Regions from separate parts of the Peribacillus sp. P4_B1 genome, predicted to be linked through region 2. Evidence: riboswitches for the same ligand, from Rfam matches in the RefSeq annotation. Region 2 holds a riboswitch; each other region holds the start of a gene.

Region 1 (4,603 bases), on a different contig from region 2:
CAGTGGGACGATAGATATGGTTGGCTTAGCAAAACCATTTGCACTTGTACCCGATCTACCAAACCAAATCTTTGAGGGGAAATATGAAACGGTAAAGATTAAACCAATTAAGACAGGAATTACAAGTTTAGATAAAAAAGCGTCATCTATGTTAGAGCTAGGTTGGTATGAGCAGCAATTAGCACGAATAGGCAAATCAAAACTTCCTAAACCTAATTATAGTGTTTGGTTGTCCCTACTTCACAATATTTCTAAGAATGGACTTTCAGTGTTTAAAAAAAGAAGAGCATAAGAGTATCTACTTCATGTCAATGAAATCTTTTGAGAAAACTGTTTGCGTTATTATTTTTCACTTTACTAGAATGTTCGTTCTTTAATGTTGGGCGAGGCTGGCAACTTTTCTTGAGTACGGTCCGACCAGAGGATTCTGCTGTATGGCTAAACACCATCCATAGTCACAATCAGGGGTTAGAAAACGCTGCAAAACGGTTTAAAGTTTTACACTAAAAACAGAGGTGGATTGCAAAATGAGAAAAACTGTACTTATCACTGGAGTGTCGGGTGGGATTGGCCAAGAGCTGGCGGATCGTTTCGCCAAAGATGGACATGATATAGTGCTGGTGGCGCGGAGCGAGGGTAAACTTTTGGAACTAGCGAAGGAATATCGGAATAAATATGGCATCCAAACGACAGTCATCGCCAAGGATGTCGCATCACCCGGCGTACCGGAGGAGATTGTCGCGGAGCTTAAGGAGAAGGGGGTTGTCGTCGACTATCTTGTCAATAATGCCGGCTTCGGTTTGTACGGGACATTCTTGGAAACGAAGTTGGAGCAAGAGACGAATATGATTGATGTCAATATCAAGGCTCTGACTGTTATGACGAAGTTGTTCTTGCCAGATATGGTCAAACGGGGCCAAGGAGGCATTATGAATGTTGCTTCATTGGTGGGTTTTTTTCCGGGACCTATGATGTCGGTTTACTACGCGACGAAGGCGTACGTGCTGTCGTTCACCGAGGCTCTCGAGAACGAGGTGAGCGGCACGGGTGTTACTGTGACGGCACTATGTCCGGGGCTGACGTCAACCGGATTCGTCGATCGCTCGGGTATGGGCGCCTCGAAGCTGTTCCAGAGTGGGGCTATAATGGAGGCCGGGCAGGTGGCTGAGGAAGGGTACCGAGGCTTCTTGCGCGGGAAGACACTCATTATGCCAGGGGCTCGCAACCGGTTCGTGGCGTTCATTCCGCGATTAATGCCGCGCAAGATGATGACCCGTATGGTCAGATCCATGCAGGACAGAACGGGGGATTGACCTTATGGAGGGCGGCCAGGATTGGCTGTTGATTACGGCCTGACAACCCAGCCAAGGGCTCCTAACTTATCCGAACGATGCTCTCAGCAAAGAACGCAATTACTAATCTGTTGTGGATATATTCTACAACACTATTTCAATTATTTGGAGGTCAATTATGAATTATTCTCAATCAATTCAAAACTTGTTTAAACCATTCGCATTCGGAAATACGACGCTGGCAAATCGTATAGTGATGGCACCGATGACGAGACAATTTTCTCCTGAAGGAGTGCCTGGTCCGGATGTGGCCGCCTATTATCGCCGCAGGGCTGAAAATGGCGTTGGACTTATCGTGACAGAAGGTACGGTGATTAATCATTCGGATTCGTCCAATCAAGCCAATGTACCGCATTTCTATGGCGAAGCTGCATTAAACGGTTGGGCAAACGTCGTGGCTGCTGTACACGAAGTAGGCGGACGGATTATTCCGCAGATTTGGCATATGGGTGCGCGAGGCCATGTTGGCGATTATTCGGAATTGGATATCGCCGCAATCGTTCAAGCCTTTGCGCAGGCAGCATTCGAAGCCAAGCGGCTTGGCTTCGACGGCATTGAGCTTCACGGTGCGCATGGATATTTGATCGACCAATTCTTCTGGGAGAAAACGAACCCGCGTACCGACAGCTATGGCGGCGACATGGTTGCCCGCACCCGCTTCGCGGTCGAGGTCATCGAAGCTTGCCGCCGTGCCGTCGGACCGGAATTCCCGATTGTGCTGCGGTTCTCGCAATGGAAGCAGACGGATTTTACAGCGAAACTGGCAGCAACGCCGGCGCTGCTGGAACGGTTCCTGACGCCACTTTCCGATGCGGGCGTCGATATTTTCCACTGCTCGACCCGCCGTTTCTGGGAGCCTGAGTTCGAAGGCTCCAATCTGAATCTCGCCGGATGGACAAAAAAGCTGACGGGTAAACCGACGATTACGGTTGGATCGGTCGGTCTGGATAACGATTTTACGAGTCACTTTACGGAAGGAAAGAGTGCCAAAAATACCAAGATCGACGGGTTAATCGAAAGGCTTGAACGTGAAGAATTTGATCTGGTAGCCGTGGGTCGGGCATTAATGGTTGATCCTGCTTGGGTAAACAAGATTCGTGACGGCCGAACAGCTGAATTGGTTCCCTTTACATCTGAGTCAGTGAGAACACTTCATTAAGCCTCCGTTTGATTAGTTAACACAAGATACATTCTGGAGTTTATGGATAAAAGTGCTATACGATTGCCGCACAGCGAAGCATATGGAGATTTATGACAGCGATAAAGTTGTAGGGACTGTAGACGAAAACTATGAATTCAAATTAAGAGATCCAATCTATCCAATACTTTGATGCATAATATTTTGTTATGTCTGTCTTTAAAAAAGACTCTTTTCGTAAAGATTGTTGTTTTTAAAACGAAACTATTTAAGGTTGATTGGAGCGGAAGTGCGAGACTCCTGCGGGAGCACCGCCCGCCCCGCGGAAAGCGAGCATCTGGAGGGGAAATCAACCACAACTCACTACCTGGTAAATAGCAACAAAGTATGTGAAAACAGCCTTAAAAAAAGAGGATAAGAGTATCTTATTATTCCATAGAGAATGGGGGGCTGCGGCATCCTCTTTTCTTCATCCTTAGCGTATTAGAAGATTGAAAGACTAGTAATCCAAAAGATTAATAATGAACATCTTTGATTGAAAACTTTTCTAATACGTTTGACAATTGGATTTATCGTGTTAATATAAAGGCAAATGAAATATATATACAATTTGTACCACTAGGGGTGCTTTATAGGTAAAAACTGATTTTACCTGAGAAGCTGAGATTAAAGTATGACTTTAAGACCCTTAGAACCTGATCTGGTTTATACCAGCGTAGGGAAGTGGGGTCTGGGAAAATACGTTTCTGTATTATTTCAAGTACAACCACTTTCTTTACGTTAAAGAAAGTGGTTTTTTATTTGCAAAAAAAAGGGGTTATAAAAGGCTTTTATCCGTATCATTCATAAAAAAATAGAATTTGGAGGTAATGGACATGAAGTTTTCAGAGGAAATCCGCCAGGAAGTTGATCATATTTGGGAAGCTAGCTTTAATCACCCGTTTGTTGCAGGAATAGGAGATGGCACATTGCCAATAGAGTGTTTTCGTTTTTATGTCAAGCAGGATGCCTATTATTTATCTCATTTTGCTAGAGTTCAAGCTTTAGGAGCAGTCAAGGCTACAGATTTACATACAACAAGCAGGCTTGCCGGCCACGCACAGGGAACATATGAAGCGGAGTTGAAGCTTCATGAAAATTTTTCTGAGAGATTAGGCATCACCAAAGAAGAACGGGAAAGTTTCAAACCTGCCCCGACTGCCTATGCTTACACTTCCCATATGTATCGTGCGGCATATTCTGGACATTTAGGTGACGTTATTGCGGCTATCTTGCCATGTTATTGGCTGTATTATGAAATAGGTGAAAAGCTGCAAGAGTGTAAACCGGAAGAGCCGATTTATCAAGAATGGATAGCAGCTTACGGCGGAGAGTGGTTCCGCTCTTTGGTAGAAGAACAAATTGCCAGGCTTGATGAGATTGCTGAAAAGGTAACAGATGAAGATAAGGAAAGAATGAAGGAGCATTTTATCCTTAGCAGCCAATATGAGTACTCATTTTGGGAAATGGCTTATCGTTTAGAGACATGGCCTGTGCATAAGGAAATACTAGAAGTATAAAGGAGATTGAAACATGAAAAAAGGATTGAAATTAACGGATATATTAGTCACGATCGTGATTTCCGTAGCATTTGGAATCGTTTATATCCTTTGGGGTTCGATTTATTATTCCGTTAAACCATTAGGATTACATCTAGATCAACTTATTTATGGAATGTGGTTTATAGCTGGCCCCGTCGCCTTTTTGATTTTACGGAAACCGGGTGTGGCACTTCTGGCAGAGATAGCTGCAGCTTCAGGTGAATTCTTTCTAGGTTCACCATGGGGGCTGTCCGTACTCTTATATGGGGTGGTCCAAGGTTTGTTCGCTGAACTGGTATTCATGGCGTTCAAATATAAAAAATTCAATATGCCGGTGGCCGTTTTAGCTGCGATAGCTTCCTGCCTTGCATCAGTAATAATGGATTTTGCCTACGGGGAAATAGGTGCTCTCACTCTTTGGAATTTATCGTTATTCATGATAGCGAGGTTTGTGGGTTCCATATTCTTTGCAGGTGTAACTGCTTATTATCTAGTTAAAGTCCTGGAAGCAACAGGAGTAACTAATCTAGTTC
Region 2 (4,603 bases):
GATGATACTATTCAAATTATTTGCTGCTTGTGCAGCCAGCTCTGCATTGCTAATCGCTAGTTCCCCTGAATCCACTCCGCGTGTAACGATATCCCCCCCCATCAATCGAAGGATCTCACTCGCATTTCCGCGAATGATTTGGAAAGTAACCTTACTTAGGAGCTCTGTGACTTTCTCTGTCCGATAGGAGGTGGCACCCACTCCCACCGGGTCCAAAATGACTGGGATATTCAGGGCATTTGCCGTCTTGCCGGCAATCTCCATTGCTTCTAAGGCTTTATCATCAATCGTACCGAAATTCAGGACCAATGCATTCGCTAATTTGACCATATCCGCCACTTCACTGGGGCTCGATGTCATTACAGGTGAGCCACCGATGGCAAGGGTGACATTGGCACAGTCGTTGACCGTAACAAAGTTGGTGATTTGGTGAACGAGAGGTTTTCTTTCTCGTACTTTCACGAATAAATCGGCTGCAGCAACATTCATATTAAGTCACTCCGTTCTTTTTTTGAAAATGAATGAAAATGATGGACAGGTCCATGCCCCCTACCGATTGAAAAGCTATTACGTATCGCTTCGGAAATATAGGTTTTGGCCAGTTCAATCGACTCTTTCAATGGCAGTCCATTTGCCAGGTTGGATGTAATGGCGGATGATAGGGTACAGCCTGTACCATGTGTGTTTTGTGTATGAATGCGTTCTCCCTTGATCCATTGGAAGTCAGTTCCATCATAAAAAAGATCGTTTGGATTTCCTGCTGCATGGCCCCCTTTAAGTAAAACGGCTTTAGAACCTAGTTCATGTATGGATATGCATGCCCTGTAAAAATCTTGTTTCGTTCGAATCGACAAGCCAGTAAGGACTTCCGCTTCTGGTACATTCGGGGTTACAAGTGTTGCAAGCGGAAGTAATTCCATTTTTAAGGCAGTGACAGCTTTTTCGTCTAGCAAATGGTGGCCGCTTTTTGAAATCATGACTGGGTCAAGGATAACGATGGAAGGTAAGTAGGTTTTAATGGACGCAGCGACTGTTTTCACTATTTCTTTTGATCCAAGCATTCCTATTTTTACTGCATCGACATGAATATCCTCAAAGATGGCAGCAATTTGATCCGAGATGATAGCTGTTTCGATGGCCTGAACTGAACGCACTTCCATTGTGTTTTGTGCAGTAACGGCTGTAATGGCAGACATTCCAAAGACACCATGTGCAGAAAATGTTTTTAAATCTGCTTGTATTCCAGCACCGCCCCCTGAATCAGAGCCTGCGATGGTTAATGCTGTTTTCATAAAAAATCCCCTTCATATAATTATTTTTTAGAAGTATGTTAAGTAATATGAAAGCTAAAAGCGCACCTGCGAATGAACTAAGCATAAAAGCTGGTAAAAAACCAAAAAGAGCAGCTTTTTCCCCCAATAGGAGGAGTGCAAGTGGATAACAGGATAGGGATCCGAGAATGCCGGTCCCAATCACTTCCCCTAGACAGGCGAATTTCAAGCTTTGTGTTTTTCGATAAAGGACGGCAGCCAATAGTGCACCTATCATGCTGCCAGGAAAGGCGAAAATTGAACCGGTACCAGACATGTTTCTAATGATGGAAACTAATAAAGCTTGTGTTACCGAATAGGCAGGTCCCAATAAAACGGCTGTCAGGACATTTGCCAGATGCTGTATCGGGAAGATTTTAGCAAATCCGACAGGGATGAAAATAATTGAACTGGTCAGAGTCGTTATACCCGTGATCATGGCAGTCAACGTCATTTTCTTGATTGGATTCATCATCATGTCAATACCTACAGTGGCCAATCCTGTTCATTTTGAACCATATCCCAGAATAAATATTCATATCGGGAAGTCACCAAAAAGTGCTTTTCTAATCTCAGAAGTTCCTTTTCAGGCATGCCTCTTGTTAATTCTTCCAATAAAGCAATCAGCCACTTGTGTGCCTCACCGAATTCAGGAGATGAATAGGACCTTATCCAATCTGCGTAGCGGTTGTTTTCCAATGCTTCACCATTTTGTTTTTTTAATATCAAACCGATTTCGTAATAATCCCAAGCACATGGTAGGAGACAAGCGATGAGGTCTGCCAAAGTCCCATGCTGAGCTGCATTTAGCATGTAACCCGTATAGGCTAAAGTGGTAGGCGTAGGTTCTGTTTCTTCCAATTCCTTGGTACTGATTCCGAATTCCGAAGCATATCCATTTCCACTTGAAGAGTTTCATTTAAAATACTGGAAAATCTTGCCATGGTTTCGATATTATGAGCTTTGATGACACCTAGAGCAAAAAGCTTGGAATATTCCATGAGATAGATATAGTCCTGCTTCAAATAATAAGAAAACTTCTTTTCAGGTAGCGTGCCGTTTCCAATTGCCTGGACAAAGGGATGTGAATGGTTCCTTTTCCAAATTTCTTTTGCCCGTCCATGAAGTCTTTCACTGAAGGTTTCTAATTTAGTATTCTCCATTGTTCATCCTCCTTTAGAATAGATCCCCTATTTACATCCATAAAAAAAACCGCTCCTGAATACGGAACGGGGTAGATGGATAAAGTCTGCAAATGGACGATATCATCCACTTCCCTCCGCCGGTATGAGCCGGTTCAGGTTCAAAGGGTCCGGAACTAATTCCATCTCAGTCTAAAAAAAGACTCCCCTAGTGGTGTGAATTGTATGTAATTACTGACATCATATCAGAAAGACAAGAAAATGCAACCCACATTTGAAAGGGGAAACCCATTTATGGCAAGTGGAAAAGGAAGAACCAGGTAATTGACTTTTGATGTTTATTGGGATAAAATCATTTCTACATCATTTATATATTGAATTCTTATCCAGAGAGGTGGAGGGACTTGGCCCAAAGAAACCTCGGCAGCAGACCCATTTTGGGAACTGTGCTAAATCCAACAAGCATTTGCTTGGAAGATAAGAAGAGCCATACGGACACTGTAAGCCTCTTCTTGAATTAGAAGAGGCTTTTATTTTTGCGGAATAACGTTTAGTGGCATACTAGAAAAGGTATATATAATTTGGTGAAATCAAACCGGTTAATACAGTTTAGCTCAACTAGAAGCGGGCTCTATGATGACTAGGAAAGGAGCCATTTACATGGCAGAATTATTTAAGAGGATTGAACAGAGGAAGGCAATGCTTATTGAAGAGTTATTGGCCAATGGAGTATACAAAACCTCTGATGAAAGGCACCTTTATGATGCCCCGTTAAAAGTACTTGAAAATGAATATAAGATTGTAATAAATAGACCAAATAACGAGTCTCCTTCGGAATGGATGACATAGTATCCGATAGGCTATAATCTTGGGATAAGGGATATGATGTAAGCATTCGCAGTCTATACTTGTGGATGCTTTTTTTATTTGTGTTTATATAGGGGATGACACAATATATACATATTTAGAAAATGAAATAGGCTTTTTGTCACATTTAAACAGTAAAATTACACATTTAATTTCAAATAAATAGTTGATTTTAACTATAAGTTTCATTATGATGAAGGTGTAAAAAAATTGAATAAATGGGAGGTGGCTTGATGCTTTGCCAGAAGGTAACTGTGGAAAAAGTAGAAGAGAAGAGACAAGAAATGATTAAATTGGCGGCAATTTATGGTTTAACAAGTCTTCTAACTGTTCAAGCAAGCCAAGAATTGGATACGCTGTTGAATGCTTTAACAAATAAAAGAGATTCTGAATATTTTTCCCTTAAGAAAGTATATAGGTATTTCTAAATTCTCCATTTCGGCCTAGTTTAATCTGAAAAAGGCTACTGCTCAAGGCAATAGCTTTTAAATGAATATTTTAATTATCGACACGTTTCCCAAGTATAATCAAATCTCTTTCAATGCCATCGAGCTCTGCAACTCGAGGCAAATTTGCCCATTTTTCAAACCCGAATTTTGAAAAAAGCTTCAGGCTAGGTATATTGTGGGCAAAAATGAAACCTAATAAAGTCTTCACCCCTAATTTAGGGCTCACTTCAATTGCCTTTTGAATCGAAATTTGTCCGATTCCTTTTCCCCGGAAATAATCATCGATATAAATGCTGATTTCGGCCGTAGAATCATAAGCTGGCCGGCCATAGAAAGATTGAAAGCTCATCCATCCGGCAGTTTGCCCTTCTATAGTAATGATATATAGTGGTCGACTTTCTGAATGATGTTCCTCAAACCATTTAACCCTCGATTGTACGGATACAGGTTCCGTATCTGCCGTGACCATTCTTGAAGCAATTGTCGAATTATATATTTCAACGATTCTGGGTAAATCCGAAAGTGCTGCCTCCCTAAACTCTATGTGCTCTGCCATCATTTAAACTCCTATCTATCATTTATATTCAATCTCCAGAATAAAGGGTATCATCCCGCTTACATAAAGGCCGGTGAATGAAGCCCAATCCATTGAAAGTTTTATATTATCATACACTCTTTACTATTTATCTGACAATTCATTTTTGTATGTTAAAACTACAGATTTTTGGGTATTTAAAATGATGAAATACTTCATAGTAAATAGACAAAAGGAGAAACCAATGAAAAAAGTAGCAGGTTTGTTAATTATTGTACTAGTTATTTGTTTTGCTGCATA
Region 3 (4,603 bases), on a different contig from region 2:
CCTGATATCACCTTTAAACCAATGAAAGTGTGCCTTTGTGATTTGATGCTTATCCAAAAGGTCGCAAACGATGGGGGCATCGCCATAAACGGCATGAAGGATAACCGGCTTTTCAACCTCTTTAGCAAAAGCCAGCAACCTTTCCAGTATCTCTACATAACCTGACGTATCCATATTGGGATTTTCCTGCCTTAAGTAATACGGGAGTCCGATCTCACCTACAGCAACCATATTATGACGATGTTCCCGCATCCAATACAATAATTCGTTCACTTCCTCTTTACTCGGGAGGGGCTGCTCAGGATGAAAGCCGAAGGCAGGCTTAATTCGTGAATCTTTGAGTGAAAGCTGGTCATTGTTTATGGAAGAGGTTAAATTCATGGAAACTGTCACCAATGATTCCAAATGCACCTTTTCCATATAAGAGAGAATCTGCTTCTGTTCACTTTCATCATACCTATCCAAATGGATATGGCTGTCGATGATCTTCATTTTCAATTTCCTCCTGACTTAAGAAAGGGTTGGCTTTAGTGCGGCATATAATTCTCTCTTCAAATTTAAAAATTCATCACTTAGAAATTGTTCCTCACTTCTTGGCCTTGGAAATGGAACTTTCACTTCTTTGATGACAGCAGCCGGTTTTGCTGATAACACATAAATTCTATCTGAAAGGAAAACCGCTTCATCTATGCTGTGGGTAACAAAAAGCACAGATCTCCGATTTTGTTCCCAAACAGACAAAAGCCATTTTTGCATTTCCAATCTTGTTAGTTCATCCAGAGCAGAAAAGGGTTCGTCCAGGCACATCAAGTCCTGTTGACTTAAAATGCTTCGAATGAAAGCGGCCCTTTGCTTCATGCCCCCAGATAATTCATGCGGATATGCCTTCACATACTCTTCTAATCCAGCTTTCAACAAAAGGGCTTTTGCCATTTCTTTGTCTCTTATCCCAGCAAGCTCACTTCCAAGCAAAACATTATCCAGCACCGTTCTCCAAGGTAAAAGGGATGGCTGCTGCGGCATATAGCTTATATGGCCCTTAAAGCCATTTATCTTTTTACCATCCAACGAAATGATGCCCTGATCCGGCTTCAAAATACCGCCTATCAAGTGGAACAACGTACTTTTACCGCTGCCAGATGGTCCTAGGATTGTGACAAATTCCCCATCATCTACATGGAAATTCATATTCTCTAAAATATTCTGTTTACCATCGAAAGAAAAGGAGACATCTTTAATTTCCAGCATCATCCCTTTCACCCTCCTTTCTCTTCCATGAAACTAAATATTTCTCCAGGAATGTGATGATTCCAAAAAAGAGAAGGCTCATTCCCATAATGATGAAAATGGCAACAAACACCCGATCTGTCCGAAACGCGGAGGAAGCGAGCGTCATATAAACACCAATCCCCGATTTAGCCCCAAGCCATTCCGAAATAACCGCACCCATTATACTATAGGTGGCCGAAATTTTTAGGCCTGAGAAAATGAACGGGATCGAGTGGGGAAGTTCCAGCTTCCAAAATAACTGGTTTTTCCCCGCTCCCATCATCTTGAAATAATGCTTAAGTTCGTAAGGTGTCTGGCGAAAACCGTCCAATGAAGCAACCGCAACCGGAAAAAAACATACGAGTGAAATCACAATTAACTTAGGCAGCATGCCAAAGCCAAACCAGATCACTAAAAGCGGTGCCAAAACTATGATTGGTATATTTTGCGAGAGTATGAGCAGAGGATAAACCGCGTCCTTCACACCTGGAAATAGGTGTAAGATTGCAGCAATTAATAACCCGATACAGCTTCCAATAAGAAAACCCGATAACGCAAGCTCAGTTGTTGATATAAGGTGTCCAAAAAGATTACGGGACGACTCAATTCCTTCAATGAAAATGGCTGATGGAGCGGGAAGCAGCCATTTTTCAACCTTTAATAAGACTGTCATTGACTCCCATACTATCAGCAAACATAATAAAAGAAAGAAGGGAGCCCCCTTCTTCCAAATTCCCCTTTTGATCATGCCCGATATTTCTCCGTTAACGTATCCATCGTAATCCCGCTTGGCTGATATAGTATCTTCACTTGGGAAATGACATTCGGCGAGCCTAATTCAATCATTCTTACATTCATTTTTTCTATCACGGCAAAAAGCTCGGATAGCTCACCCTCCATTGTTGTTTCTAGCGGGTGAACCTCATACTTGACACCTGATTCATCAATGATCTTGATTGCTTCATCGACCATGGGGATGACATTTTCCCCTTTAGGAATGATTTGTATACTAATTAATGAATTGGCCATTGTATTTCCTCCTATTTTGGTAAAAATTCATTGGTAAATGCCTTTTCAGGATTGAAATCACCTTCAAGAAGCTTATTTTCCTTCATCCAATCACTGTAATTCTTCCAGATTTCAAGCTTTTGTTCACCCCAACGCGGAGCATCATCCTGATACTTATCTGCAAGCCACTCCTGGCTTTTCTTCACTAGTTTTGGATCTAGATCAGGTGCAGACTTAATTAATATGTCCGCTGCATCATCAGGATTCTTAATTGCAAACTGGTACCCTTTCGAAGCTGCATGAACGAATGCTTTAACAGTCTCAGGATCCTCTTTAATCATCTTTTCATTTGTTGTCAAAACAGGCGTATAGTAATCAAGCTTATCAGAGTATTCGGTTAAGTAAACCATATTAAGCTTTTCATTCCGCAACTCAGCCTCGATACCTGTCCACCCATAATAAATCCAGGCGAAATCTATATCCCTTTTAACTGAAGTGAAAAAATCTGTGTCCCCTGTATTCACTATATCCACTTTATTTACATCGGCATTTTCTTTTTTCATAAGTGAATCAATAATGGCCTTTTCAACTGGAGACCCCCAGCCACCATACGTTTTCCCTTCAAAATCCTTGGGAGTTTTAATGTTTTTTGCCGCAGGTGAAGCGAATCCAGAGGTATTATGCTGGATGACAGCAGCTAGCGAAACAATCGGTACGCCTTGCACGCGGGCCTGCGTAATGCCCTCCTGGTAGCTCACGCCAAATTCAGATTTCCCTGAAGCCACAAGTTTATCAGCTCCAGCTTCGCCTGGCATGATAATTTCCACATCCAGACCTTGTTCTTTGAAATACCCTTTTTCCTTGGCTACATACAATCCTGTATGGTTTGTATTCGGTGTCCAATCAAGCACGACCGATACCTTTTTTAATTCTTTATTGCCTTCTTTTTTAGATGATTCTTCTTTTTCATTAGTTCCGCCTGCCCCACATCCAGCCAAAAGGAACAACGAAGTTAACAGTGGTAAGAATTTATTCAAACTATTATCCTCCTACACATCATATAAGATCCATATGCCGAAACCATAATGGGGCGCCAGGGTCCATTCCAATACCGGTAAAAAACAAAAAACGCCCGAAGATGAATTCGGACGTTTAACATACAAAACAGAAAGTCAGTAATAATATGTTCCCTCCGCTGGCATCATCCAGATCAGGTTCAAAGAGTCAGCATCTAAAGGACGCAATCTCAGCCAGCAGTACTGGCCCCCCTACATTTCTCGCACATATGAACTTTTCTCTCCCATTATATCAATTCATGGAGAAAAAGGAATACTAATTTGCTTCTTCTCAACAATTGGAAAGGTTTCCCTTGCGTTAAAGGATATCTAGCAAAACATCATGCCATTCCAATCATTCTCGTTTACGTGCCTGACACGTTCAAAGAGTCATTTCCTTGCAGGTATTCATATAATGAGCATAACCTGTGGACATTTTTTGTGTACTGGTTTTATAAGCCCTTAATTTCAAAAGCAAAAGGTGGATATGATCATGATAAAGATTAATCACAAATTATTAGATGTCAGTCACATCCAACCAGGTATAGCATCTGCTAAATCGCTTGAAATTCTCCAATTGCTAGCGGAAGATTCTAACATTTTTGAATATCGGAGCTTTGGATACCTTAATTTCGATATACAACTGAGGCACCGAGTCATCGAGGCAGCTTTTGCGTTGGATAAAAGTGATGCAGAATTTTCCACACTTGAGGAATCGGCATCCAATAAACAATATTGGCGCCTTTCAAAGGATGGCACTTTTACCCTTCAGCCAGGGATTGCCCCTCATGTTGCACTCCTGGACATTTTCTTGAATGGAACGCTTTACGCTTTCGAATGCGGTACAGCGATAGTCGTCACTTTTTTAAAGGCCATTTTGGATTTAATCGGCCCTAGGAATTTCGACTATCTTTTTTCAAGCCTATTTCTATATGACTGGCGCCCTCCGAAGAATATGGCTCTTCATGTTCATCAAGGAACGGATTATTTACCAGGGGATTGCCTTTACTTCAAAAACCCTGATCACGATGAGGAAACACCTGAATGGCAAGGTGAGAATGCAATATTATTAGGAGAAGACCTCTTTTATGGCCACGGGATCGGGATTACCAATGCACAGGGTATCATCGATGAACTAAATAGCAATAGAAAGCCGAATGCCGCCATCTCAGCATTCCTGACAAAGCATATCATTAGCTTGGATAGTTCCTACTATAGACAATTCCAACCAACTATCTCCCGTGCAAAGCCCGTTCACGGTCTTGTCAGCC
Region 4 (4,603 bases), on a different contig from region 2:
TTAGGTCCGCACATTGAACAGAAATGGGCTGTTTTGGCACCTTCAGCCGGTAGAGTTTCGTCGTGATATTCAACCGCCCTTTCAGGGTCGAGAGAAAGATTGAACTGATCTCTCCAACGAAATTCGAATCTAGCCTTCGAAAGGGCATCATCCCGTTTTTGTGCATCCTTATGGCCTTTTGCAAGGTCAGCTGCGTGGGCTGCAATTTTATACGTAATGACCCCTACTCGAACATCCTCTTTATTCGGAAGTCCCAAATGCTCTTTCGGTGTCACATAACATAGCATGGCAGTTCCAAACCATCCAATCATTGCAGCACCAATCGCAGAAGTAATATGATCGTATCCAGGAGCTATATCCGTTGTTAAAGGTCCTAAGGTATAGAATGGAGCTTCTTGACAGACTTCCAGCTGCTTATCCATATTTTCTTTAATCAAATGCATCGGTACGTGACCCGGTCCTTCTACCATGACTTGAACATCGTGCTTCCAAGCAATCTTCGTCAGTTCCCCCAGTGTTTCCAATTCAGCAAATTGCGCCTCATCGTTTGCATCTGCAATGGATCCAGGACGGAGGCCGTCACCTAATGAAAATGAAACATCATATGCCTTCATGATTTCACAAATCTCTTCAAAGTGAGTATAGAGGAAGCTTTCTTGGTGGTGGGCCAAGCACCATTGTGCCATGATGGAGCCCCCTCGTGAAACAATACCCGTAACTCGTTTTGCTGTTAAAGGGATGTACCGCAAAAGCACACCAGCGTGTATGGTGAAGTAATCGACACCTTGCTCGGCCTGCTCGATTAATGTATCCCGAAAAACTTCCCAATTTAAATCTTCCGCGACTCCATTCACTTTTTCCAATGCTTGATATATCGGAACCGTCCCAACTGGCACTGGTGAATTCCTGATAATCCATTCCCGGGTCGTGTGAATATTCTTTCCGGTGGATAAATCCATTATGTTGTCGGCTCCCCAACGTGTAGCCCAAGTCATTTTCTCCACTTCATCTTCGATCGATGAACTAACAGCTGAGTTTCCTATATTCGCATTTATTTTCACATGAAAATTACGTCCGATGATCATTGGCTCACTTTCAGGATGGTTAATATTTGCCGGAATGATCGCCCTGCCGCTAGCTACCTCTTCTCTTACAAACTCAGGGGCAACATTTTCCCTGATTGAAATGAACTCCATTTCTGGGGTGATGATACCTTTACGGGCATAATGAAGCTGGGTTACGTTTTTCCCTTTCATTGCACGCAATGGCTTTCTTTTCAATCCCGGAAAAATTTCAGCTTTGGATTGTGACTCCACTTTTTTATACCCATTATCTTCGGGTTTTATTTCACGTCCTTCATACTCCTCAACGTCTTCACGTTCCAAGACCCAATTGCGTCTAATCGGGGCAAGGCCTTTATGAATATCAATGGGATATTCTGAATCCGTATATGAACCGCTTGTGTCATAAACCCGCAAAGGCGGATTCTCCTCTTCACCGAATGCACCTGTAGTGGGACTTAGTTTAATTTCACGCATAGGTACTTTAATATCAGGTCTAGATCCCTCAACATACACTTTTTTACTCCCGGCAAAACTGGACATAATTGAAACGTTCATGTCATTTACTGAATTACTCATCATGATTTCATTTCTCCTTTTTAAGTTCATTTAAAAAGGACAAAATCCAATCCATTTCGCACGAAAAAACCGGATCTCATATTTAAGACCCGGCTAACGTTAGTATGACTACAGCAATGACCAAATGAAATGTCATTGTTTAGTAGATTCTAACTTCCCCACGCTGGTATGAACCAGATCAGGTCCTGAGGGTTAAGAAGCATAAGCGCTTCTCTCTCAGCCCAACTGTTATTGGACACCCCTAGTCTGAATAATTTAATTGATTACAGGGTAACTATATATCACCCTTTTCATTCTGTATATAATTTGAAAGTCCTAATACTTTAGGTCATCCTCTCCAAATTCGTTACTTGGAGAAGGATCACCAATTAATTTTCCAGGCTCTCAAGGATTGGGAAAAGCTCCTCTAAATGCTTGATTTCATAGGTTGGAAGCACTTCATTCCGTTCCTTATCATGGCGATTTATCCAAACCGACTTTATACCTACCCGTGATGCTCCAAGGATATCCGTCATTAAATTATCGCCGACCATCAATACTTCATCCTTATCAAGCTCCATGCTCTCCAAAGCATGCTCAAAAATGGAGGCATCCGGTTTACCTCGTCCAAAAGCTCCAGAAATGACGATTTGATCGAAATAAGGAACTAGTTCAGGTGTAATTTCAAGTTTAGTATTTTGGAGTTCAGGAGAACCGTTTGTCAACAATAGCATTTTGTACTTCCCTTTTAATTCATCTAACACACGGAATGATTCTTCATAAATAAATGGCTTTTTACGTCTCTCTGCAGGGAAACGTTCTGCCAGTTCGAGCCCAAATGCCGGGTCATCGATCCCTAATGCCTTCAAGCCTCTCGTCCATGCTTCTTTCCGATAATTTGGTGCAATCACGGCCATCTTCCGGAATTCATCATGATCATCCTGAAAATTCCCCCACAGTCCTTCAAATGGGTTGATTCCGATCATTTGTGTAAATCCATAAGTATCGTAAGAAGAATAAAGCTCACGCGCTTCCTTCCGAACCGCTTCTTCAAACTCGTCGACATTTAAATCATATTTCTCCTTAGCCACTTCACATGTGGCCACAAAAGCCTCTTTTACACTTTTCTGATCCCATAGTAATGTATCATCTAAATCAAAAAAAACTGCCTTCACCAAATTGTCCAACCTCTTTCCCTATTATTGAATTCGTAAAAATTACACTATTACAATAATAAACCACAACCAAAAGAAAAAGAATAACTAATCGGAAAAGGCCTGCATCTTTCTTAAGCAAAATGTTCAATATACCAGACTTACCTTCTATGGCGGGAAACCCTATATTTTTGACTTATCATCTTTCGAATACATACAGCTTTCCATTACCGGCAATCTTGAATTTTGGACCGGTGAACCCCCGTCGTATCAGCTCTTTCCTCATATAAACCATAAGGGCGGCATGACTCACGATCAGAACATCCCTTTCCCCCTTTGCAAAAACTTCATCCAATACTTTATTGATCCTTCGTTCGGCGATCTTAATTTCCGCCCTTGTCTCCTTGTTGAACAGCGAGCAGCAGCGAATCCAGATGGCCCAAAGGATGAACGGCAGCTTCACCTTCCCTTTGAGAGGGGGAGAAGGTATTTCCCGCAGCTCCTCCATCCGATGAACCGTACCTGGATAAATATGTTCCGCTGTCTTGACAGCTCTCGACATATCACTGCAATAACATTCCTGCCATTCCTCCACGCCAAGTAAAGTCGTTCCATAAATAATATCCGCTGCATCATAGTCCACAAACCATTGCTTCATATCATCCGCCGTCACAGATTTCCCAGTAGGGAATTCATGTGCCACCTTAAAATGCCGTACTAAACCAATTTTCATTTTTTTCTCCTCTTTAGCTTTTGAATTATAAAATTAACTTTCTATTTGATCCACCAACTTATATAATAGGTGATGTAAAAATTATACAAAGGTGGTAATTGAATGCTATTCAAGAATTTCACTAAGATTTTCCTTGCTGTCGCATTAGCTTTTACATGCATCTCTTTTTTACTGATAAAAATCGACTCTGTCTCCGCAGCCACTACAGAAAACGCAACGGTAAACACGAAGAATTCCCCTTTATCTGTTAGAAGTGGTCCCGGCACCAGCTATAAAAAAGTAGGATCGTTGGAGAAAGGGAAAGCCGTAACCGTTTATTCGAAAACAAAATCCGGCTGGTCGGAAATTCGGTACAATGGAAAAAAAGCCTATGTATCTACTAAATATTTAAAATTCAGCAATGTGAAGATAACCAAGAAAAAGTATAAAAATATTAGTGACTTGTCGTATCCGCAAGTATCAGGACTAAAAAGTAAAGCAGCTCAGGATAAAATTAATCAGGTGTTAACTAAGCATGCCAAGGATGCCTATTCCTTTTATCTGCAAGCAAAAAAGGATAGGGAAAAAGATAAAAATGAGGAATGGTGCAAAGAATCCCCATACACTTGCCAGTATAGTTACAGTATTTCGTATAAAGTGAAATTCAACCAGGATGAAAAGCTAAGCATTCTTTTTGACGATTACTCCTATAGCGGTGGAGCTCATGGAATGGGATACACAACATCCTATAATTTTAAAGTGTCTTCCGGTAAACAGGTGAAAATCAGTGAAATCCTCACATCTAAAGTGAAATATACGAAGGTGCAGAAATATGCTTTTGACTACATGAGGAAAAGAGATAGTTTTTATGTAAAAAAACAGAGCGAGGTTCCCGTCAATAAGGATTCACAGTTCTATTATACAAATGGGGGGATCTATCTCGTATTCCAAGAATATGAAGTAGCTCCTTATGCATTTGGCCGCCCTGCAGTAAAAATCCCAAGTAAGGTTTATAAATAATTTCGTCGCACAGGGGCTAACTCCTGTGCTTTTTTAGTGCCTTACATTCAATATATCTAACAAATGATCGAAAAATATAGACCATATTTCACAGTCTG

What was found. A riboswitch is a leader RNA that binds a small molecule or an ion and turns the genes downstream of it on or off. The one in region 2 is predicted to bind thiamine pyrophosphate.
Region 1: it holds a riboswitch for thiamine pyrophosphate, as region 2 does, so the genes downstream of both, tenA (thiaminase II) here and tenA (thiaminase II) in region 2, are expected to answer to the same signal.
Region 3: it holds a riboswitch for thiamine pyrophosphate, as region 2 does, so the genes downstream of both, AC1DVK_RS11675 (ABC transporter substrate-binding protein) here and tenA (thiaminase II) in region 2, are expected to answer to the same signal.
Region 4: it holds a riboswitch for thiamine pyrophosphate, as region 2 does, so the genes downstream of both, thiC (phosphomethylpyrimidine synthase ThiC) here and tenA (thiaminase II) in region 2, are expected to answer to the same signal.

The regions. Positions count from the first base shown of each region.
Region 1 is NZ_JBFUHM010000013.1:11,454-16,056, reverse strand. Features, by position in the region: gene AC1DVK_RS09705 (NADH:flavin oxidoreductase/NADH oxidase family protein) at 1-292, shown strand, start outside; gene AC1DVK_RS09700 (SDR family NAD(P)-dependent oxidoreductase) at 528-1,313, shown strand; gene AC1DVK_RS09695 (NADH:flavin oxidoreductase) at 1,471-2,511, shown strand; gene AC1DVK_RS09690 (hypothetical protein) at 2,738-2,908, shown strand; TPP riboswitch at 3,101-3,229, shown strand; gene tenA (thiaminase II) at 3,366-4,049, shown strand; gene AC1DVK_RS09680 (ECF transporter S component) at 4,063-4,603, shown strand, end outside.
Region 2 is NZ_JBFUHM010000006.1:50,097-54,699, reverse strand. Features, by position in the region: gene thiM (hydroxyethylthiazole kinase) at 1-489, opposite strand, end outside; gene thiD (bifunctional hydroxymethylpyrimidine kinase/phosphomethylpyrimidine kinase) at 486-1,292, opposite strand; gene thiW (energy coupling factor transporter S component ThiW) at 1,261-1,782, opposite strand; partial or broken gene tenA (thiaminase II) at 1,797-2,473, opposite strand; TPP riboswitch at 2,568-2,672, opposite strand; SAM riboswitch class I at 2,832-2,936, shown strand; gene AC1DVK_RS04945 (Fur-regulated basic protein FbpA) at 3,113-3,301, shown strand; gene AC1DVK_RS04940 (aspartyl-phosphate phosphatase Spo0E family protein) at 3,553-3,747, shown strand; gene AC1DVK_RS04935 (GNAT family N-acetyltransferase) at 3,818-4,324, opposite strand; gene AC1DVK_RS04930 (DUF459 domain-containing protein) at 4,548-4,603, shown strand, end outside.
Region 3 is NZ_JBFUHM010000016.1:90,918-95,520, reverse strand. Features, by position in the region: gene AC1DVK_RS11695 (TatD family hydrolase) at 1-492, opposite strand, end outside; gene AC1DVK_RS11690 (ABC transporter ATP-binding protein) at 511-1,251, opposite strand; gene AC1DVK_RS11685 (ABC transporter permease) at 1,235-2,017, opposite strand; gene AC1DVK_RS11680 (thiamine-binding protein) at 2,014-2,298, opposite strand; gene AC1DVK_RS11675 (ABC transporter substrate-binding protein) at 2,310-3,314, opposite strand; TPP riboswitch at 3,448-3,557, opposite strand; gene AC1DVK_RS11670 (protein-glutamine gamma-glutamyltransferase) at 3,826-4,603, shown strand, end outside.
Region 4 is NZ_JBFUHM010000008.1:108,188-112,790, forward strand. Features, by position in the region: gene thiC (phosphomethylpyrimidine synthase ThiC) at 1-1,643, opposite strand, end outside; TPP riboswitch at 1,779-1,893, opposite strand; gene AC1DVK_RS06720 (HAD family hydrolase) at 2,009-2,797, opposite strand; gene AC1DVK_RS06725 (histidine phosphatase family protein) at 2,973-3,506, opposite strand; gene AC1DVK_RS06730 (PdaC/SigV domain-containing protein) at 3,609-4,505, shown strand.